DNA from 3 places in the Pantoea sp. SO10 genome. Region 2 is predicted to be linked to each of the others. Evidence: predicted binding sites of a transcription regulator. Region 2 holds the regulator's gene; each other region holds the start of a gene.
What was found. Region 2 encodes PurR, which represses purine synthesis genes. Its sites were predicted from a motif close to CANGCAAACGTTTGCNTG; they were not measured.

Region 1 (2,269 bases), 480 kb from region 2:
CTTTCAGCACCCGTTCCTGCAGCGGATTCTGCGACGCCATCATCGCACGGCCGTAATCATTTTCGGCGTGCAGATGGGCCAGCACCTCTGGATTCTCGCGGTCGTCATCACGTAACCAGTGATAATTATCGATGCGCGTTTCACCGTGCAGCTTCATGACATGGGGAATTTTTTTCGCGTGTGGCTGATTCATTAGGCTCTTCTCCCTGAAGGACAACATTCAGCAAGCGTGGCACTAATCACGCACGATGCCAAGCTACACGCAGCATCACTTTACGCAGGGTAAGCAAAAGATGAAAAGCGAAGGCTGCGGATGCAACCTTCGCACGGAATTAAGCAGCTTTTTCCGCGTCGATATCGCGCTGAATACCGTCGCGCACATCCTGGGGGATTTTTAGCGCATCGCCGAGCGCGGAGAGATAGCTACGCTCCATAAAGTGGTCGACATCAATGGCTGCACAGCTGAGGAAATAGAGTTCCAGCGCCTCTTCTTCGTTTTTAACGTCAGCGGCCAGCCAGTTGGGATCGAGCGGGCGATTCATCGCCTGCTGAATCAGCGCTTCGGCTTGTGCGCCGTAGCCGGCCTGCTGGATATTTTGCTCAATGGCGGCACGCTCTTGATCGTCAATGTGACCATCACTTTTCGCCGCGAACACCAGCGCCGTGACTAAACGCTCTGCGCGTTGATCCATCGGCGTTTGCAGCTGGCCAAAGCCCGCATCGTCCTGATGGGTTTCACGTATGCGCTGTTTGTATTTGTTCCACAACAGCGCGCCCGCCGCCGCGCCGCCGCCCAATAGCAAGGCTTTGCCGCCATATTTGGTCAGCAGCTTACGCGTGGATTTGCTGCCGACCAGCAATCCCGCCAGCCCGCCTAATGCGCCCGGGGCCAGCATGTCACTTAAACCGCCCGATTTTCCGTCTCCACCCTTTTTCGCCAGCACCGATTGAATTTGCTGCAGCCAATTGCTCATCGTTTAACTCCTGTTTACTTTTCCGTTCTCCATGCTGCCGCAGGCTGTGTCAGTTAACGTCAGAGCGGGAAAGTATGGCAAACCTGATCGCGGCGAAAGCGTGAGTACGCAAACGTTTTCGTTTATACTGCGCGCGCATTTTGACTGCTAAGGTGAAATTATGACGACTCTCGGAACCGCGCTGCGCCCTGCCGCTACGCGTGTCATGCTGTTAGGTTCAGGCGAATTAGGCAAAGAAGTGGCACTTGAGTGCCAGCGTCTTGGTGTGGAAGTGATCGCGGTGGATCGTTACGCCGATGCTCCGGCGATGCACGTTGCGCATCGCAGCTATGTGATCAACATGCTGGACGGCGACGCGCTGGCCGCGCTGATTGCCGAGGAAAAGCCGCACTTCGTGGTACCAGAAATTGAAGCCATTGCCACCGAAAAACTGCTGGAGCTGGAAGCGCAAGGTCAGAAAGTGGTGCCGACCGCACGCGCCGCACGTCTGACCATGAACCGCGAAGGCATTCGCCGTCTGGCGGCGGAAGAGTTGTCCTTACCGACCTCGACTTACCAGTTTGCTGACAGCAAAGAGAATTTTGTGGCTGCGGCTGAGGCGATTGGATTCCCGTGCATCGTTAAGCCGGTGATGAGCTCATCCGGTAAAGGCCAGAGCTTTATTCGCGAAGCCAGCCAGCTGGATAAAGCCTGGGATTATGCGCAGCAAGGCGGACGTGCCGGTGCGGGCCGCGTAATCGTTGAAGGCGTAGTGAAGTTTGATTTTGAAATCACCCTGCTGACCATCAGCGCAGTAGACGGCATTCACTTCTGCGCGCCGATTGGTCATCGTCAGGAAGATGGCGATTATCGTGAATCATGGCAGCCGCAGCAGATGAGTGAACTGGCGCTGCAACGCGCGCAGGATATCGCCGCAAACGTGGTGAAAGCACTCGGCGGATACGGCCTGTTTGGCGTGGAGCTGTTCGTGTGCGGTGATGAAGTGGTGTTCAGCGAAGTGTCACCGCGTCCGCATGATACCGGCATGGTCACGCTGATTTCGCAGGATCTGTCCGAATTCGCCCTACATGTGCGCGCTTTCCTCGGCCTGCCGATTGGCGGCATTCGTCAATACGGTCCCGCTGCGTCGGCAGTGATTTTACCTAAGCTGAACAGCCAGAACGTTGTGTTCGGGAATATCGAAGCCGCGCTGGGCGCCGGATTGCAGCTGCGCCTGTTTGGTAAGCCGGAAATCGCCGGTCAGCGCCGTTTAGGCGTGGCTTTGGCAACCGGTGAAAACACCGATGACGCTATCG
Region 2 (2,269 bases):
GGCAAACCTTATCAGTGGGGCGGCGCTTCGCCACACACCGGTTTCGATTGCAGCGGCCTGGTGTGGTACGCCTATAAAGATCTGGTGAAATTCAAACTGCCACGCACCGCCAATGAGATGTATCACCTGCGTGATGCGGCACCGATTAAGCGTGAAATGCTGGAGAAAGGCGATCTGGTGTTCTTCCGCATCAACAATCGCGGTACCGCCGACCATGTGGGCGTTTATCTTGGCAATGGCAAATTCATTCAGTCGCCGCGTACCGGCAAAGATATTCAGATTAGCGCATTGGGTGAGGATTACTGGCAGAAACACTATGTGGGCGCGCGTCGTATGATGACGCCAAAAACCATTCGCTAGTTGTTGCGCAACAGACATGAAAAAGCCGGATGCTGTTCTCAGCTCCGGCTTTTTTGTTAATGCATGATCGCGGTAAAGCTGAAGGCGATAATCATCAACAGTGCGCCAACAGTGGTCATTAGCGCCAGCTTCAGGTCGGTATTCATCACAACTCCTTAGTCACACAATTATTAGGGTTAAGACGATTTTCGCATAGCAATAGGCAAAAATCTCGTGTTATCCGCGCCAGCTTGCTAGAATCGCCGCCTTTCGTTGCGCAACAGATTTTGCGCAGGCTGTATTTACAGCGTGATGAAGTGATTTTGCCTGCTTGAACATGCCGTTTTGCCCGCTTTTTTGGGCTGTAAAAGCATTAGCAGACGCAAACGTTTAACAATATACTTATCAGTAAGTTGCGATAAGCCCAGGAGCACCATTTTCATGGCAACAATTAAAGATGTCGCAAAACGCGCGGGGGTCTCAACCACCACGGTTTCGCATGTCATCAACAAAACGCGTTTCGTTGCGGAAGAGACGCGTAACGCCGTATGGGAAGCGATCAAAGAATTACACTACTCGCCAAGTGCCGTGGCGCGTAGTCTTAAAGTTAATCACACCAAAACCTTGGGTCTGCTGGCGACCTCCAGCGAAGCGCCCTACTTCGCTGAAATTATCGAAGCGGTGGAGAACCGCTGCTTCGAACGCGGCTATACGCTGATTCTCGGCAATGCGCACAACGATCTGCAAAAGCAGCGCGCTTACCTGTCAATGATGGCGCAAAAGCGCGTCGATGGTCTGCTGGTGATGTGTTCGGAATATCCAGACGATTTGCTGCAGATGCTGGAAGAGAACCGCAATATCCCCATGGTGGTGATGGATTGGGGCGCGTCACGCGGTGATTTCACCGATACCGTGCAGGACAATGCATTTCAGGGCGGCTATCTCGCCGGGCGTTATCTGATTGAACGTGGCCATCGCGATATCGGTGCCATTCCTGGCCAAATGGAGCGCAACACCGGCGGTGGACGTCATGCTGGCTTCCTGCAGGCAATGAACGAAGCGGGCATTACAGTGCGTCCGGAGTGGGTGGTTCAGGGCGACTTTGAGCCTGAATCGGGCTATCAGGCGATGCAACAGATCTTAAATCAGAAACAGCGTCCAACCGCGGTGTTCTGCGGTGGCGATATCATGGCGATGGGCGCGATTTGCGCTGCTGATGAGATGGGTTTGCGCGTACCGCAGGATATCTCGGTGATTGGCTACGATAACGTGCGCAACGCGCGCTATTTCACACCAGCGCTCACCACCGTGCACCAGCCGAAAGCTGAACTGGGTGAAAAAGCGCTGGAAATGCTGCTGGATCGCATCACCAGCAAGCGCGAAGATCCGCAAACTATCGAAGTCCAGCCAACGCTGATTGAACGCCGTTCGGTGGCGTACGGTCCGTTCCGCGACTACCGCCGCTAAGCCGACACTTCGCTGAGCCATTCGTGGTTCAGCGTTTCCGCATCCCCGAGATAAGCCAGTAACCACGCCAGCGCCGGTGACGCGCGCTGTTCTGACCAGCTGACGCAGCACGGACTGTCCGGAAACGCCTGCGGTAGCGCCAGCTCGACCAGTTTTTGGCTGTCCAGCAGTGGACGCGCCAAATGGCCAGGCACCATGCCGACGCATAATCCTGCCAGCAAACAATCCATCCCGGTTTCCCACTCTGGCACCACCAACCGCCGCTGATTATCCAGCGTCCATGTCATACGGCGCGGCAACGCACGCGAGGTATCTTCCAGCACCAGCGATGGCCACGCCCGCAAGGTTTCATCATCCAGCTCCTTGCTGTTAACCAGCGGATGATCGGGACTCACCACACAACGCCAGTTCAGCGCGCCCATATCCTGAAAGGCAAAACGTCCGCCCACCGGGATGGCCTGAG
Region 3 (2,269 bases), 1.2 Mb from region 2:
AGGCAGTAAGCCGGCCATATTCGCCGCCACGCCCGCCAGTTCCAGACCGATAACCGCGACAATCGCGCCCATCGCTGCCGGTGGGAACATCACATCAAGCCAGCCGGTACCGGCTTTCTTGACGATCAGCGCCACCATACAGAACAGCAAACCGCAGAGAATAAAACCGCCCAGCGCCACTTCATAACCCAGCGGCAACAGCAGCAGCACCGGCGAAATAAAGGCAAAGCTCGATCCGAGATAAGCGGGGATTTTGCCTTTACAAATAAACAGATAGAGCAGCGTTCCGACGCCGTTAAACAGCAACACCGTGGCCGGGTTGATGTGGAACAGAATCGGCACCAGCACGGTTGCGCCGAACATGGCGAACAGATGCTGCAAGCTGAGTGGAATGGTTTGTAACAGCGGTGGGCGTTCGCTAACGCCGATTGCACGACGAGTCATTATTATCCCCTGTCCTCTTCGTTCTTCGAGCCATGGCTGCGTTGGCTCGAATAACTCGAGGATGACAATGTTGTGTTTCTGCCAAAAAAAAGCCGACTCTCTGGCCGGCTGGTTTCTTTTATTTGGTTCCGAAAATCTTGTCGCCTGCATCTCCCAAGCCAGGAATGATGTAGCCCTTCTCGTTCAATCCCTGATCGATAGATGCGGTGTAGAGCTCCACATCCGGATGCGCTTTCTCCAGCGCGGCAATACCTTCAGGTGCGGCCACCAGCACCAGCACTTTAATGCTGGTACAACCGGCTTTTTTCAGCAGATCGATGGTGGCGATCATCGAACCGCCGGTTGCCAGCATCGGGTCGACCACCAGCGCCAGGCGCTCTTCGATGTTCGAAACCAGCTTCTGGAAATAAGGAACCGGCTCCAGCGTCTCTTCATCACGATACACGCCAACCACGCTGATGCGCGCGCTGGGAACGTGCTCAAGCACGCCTTCCATCATGCCAAGACCCGCACGCAGAATCGGAACCACCGTGATTTTTTTACCTTTGATCTGATCGATTTCAACCGGACCATTCCAGCCTTCGATGGTGACGCGCTCGGTTTCCAGATCGGCGGTGGCTTCATAGGTCAGCAAGCTGCCCACTTCCGAGGCCAGCTCGCGGAAACGCTTGGTGCTGATATCATGCTCACGCATCAGGCCCAGTTTATGTTTGACCAGCGGGTGTTTGACTTCCACGATCTTCATGATTGTTCTCCCGGAATTGAGTTGAGCTAAAAAAAATCGCCGGATTATACCGCCTTTTCGCTGCTGCGCCACTTGTCATCGGTCAATAGCCTGCGTCATCTAAGGATTGGCGAAAATCTGAGGCGATGCAAAGGCAGCATGAGATGGGACTCGCAAACGTTTGCCTGCGCTGTTAGAATTGCCGCGCTTAATTTTTGCCACCAACCGCAACTCGCGTGGGGATTCCGCAGTGACCGACAAAACCTCTCTCAGCTACAAAGACGCCGGTGTTGATATCGATGCTGGTAACGATCTGGTTGACCGTATTAAAGGCGTAGTGAAAAAAACCCGCCGCCCGGAAGTCATGGGTGGATTGGGCGGATTCGGCGCGCTCTGTGCGCTGCCGCAGAAGTACCGCGAGCCGGTGCTGGTCTCCGGAACCGATGGCGTCGGCACCAAGCTGCGTCTGGCGATGGATCTCAAACGCCACGACAGCATCGGCATTGATCTGGTCGCGATGTGTGTTAACGACCTGATTGTTCAGGGTGCTGAGCCGCTGTTCTTCCTCGATTATTACGCGACCGGCAAGTTGGATGTGGATACCGCGTCATCGGTGATCACCGGCATCGCCGAAGGTTGCTTGCAGTCGGGTTGTGCGCTGGTCGGCGGTGAAACCGCTGAAATGCCGGGCATGTACCACGGCGAAGATTACGACGTGGCGGGTTTCTGCGTTGGCGTGGTGGAAAAATCAGAGATCATTGACGGTTCGAAAGTGCAGGACGGCGACGTGCTGATCGCGCTGGGTTCCAGCGGCCCACACTCGAACGGTTATTCACTGGTGCGCAAGATTCTTGAAGTCAGCCAGACCGATCCGGCCACCAAACAGCTGGATGGCAAATCACTGGCCGATCACCTGCTGGCGCCAACCCGCATCTATGTGAAAAACATCCTTAGCCTGATCGAACAGGTTGATGTGCATGCGATTTCGCATCTGACCGGCGGCGGCTTCTGGGAAAACATCCCGCGCGTGTTGCCAGATAACACCCAGGCGGTGCTGGAAGAGAGCAGCTGGCAGTGGCCGTCAGTGTTCAGCTGGTTGCA

Region 1: a site for PurR is predicted at 1,080-1,097, ahead of purT (formate-dependent phosphoribosylglycinamide formyltransferase). Genes of this name have one in related genera too.
Region 3: a site for PurR is predicted at 1,339-1,356, ahead of purM (phosphoribosylformylglycinamidine cyclo-ligase). Genes of this name have one in related genera too.

What each region holds. Positions count from the first base shown of each region.
Region 1 is NZ_CP040095.1:2,351,577-2,353,845, forward strand. Features, by position in the region: gene FCN45_RS10970 (S9 family peptidase) at 1-193, opposite strand, end outside; gene FCN45_RS10975 (tellurite resistance TerB family protein) at 333-974, opposite strand; gene purT (formate-dependent phosphoribosylglycinamide formyltransferase) at 1,135-2,269, shown strand, end outside.
Region 2 is NZ_CP040095.1:1,875,980-1,878,248, reverse strand. Features, by position in the region: gene FCN45_RS08760 (C40 family peptidase) at 1-360, shown strand, start outside; gene FCN45_RS08755 (YnhF family membrane protein) at 417-506, opposite strand; gene purR (HTH-type transcriptional repressor PurR) at 781-1,806, shown strand; gene punR (DNA-binding transcriptional activator PunR) at 1,803-2,269, opposite strand, start outside.
Region 3 is NZ_CP040095.1:3,039,473-3,041,741, forward strand. Features, by position in the region: gene uraA (uracil permease) at 1-444, opposite strand, end outside; gene upp (uracil phosphoribosyltransferase) at 563-1,189, opposite strand; gene purM (phosphoribosylformylglycinamidine cyclo-ligase) at 1,419-2,269, shown strand, end outside.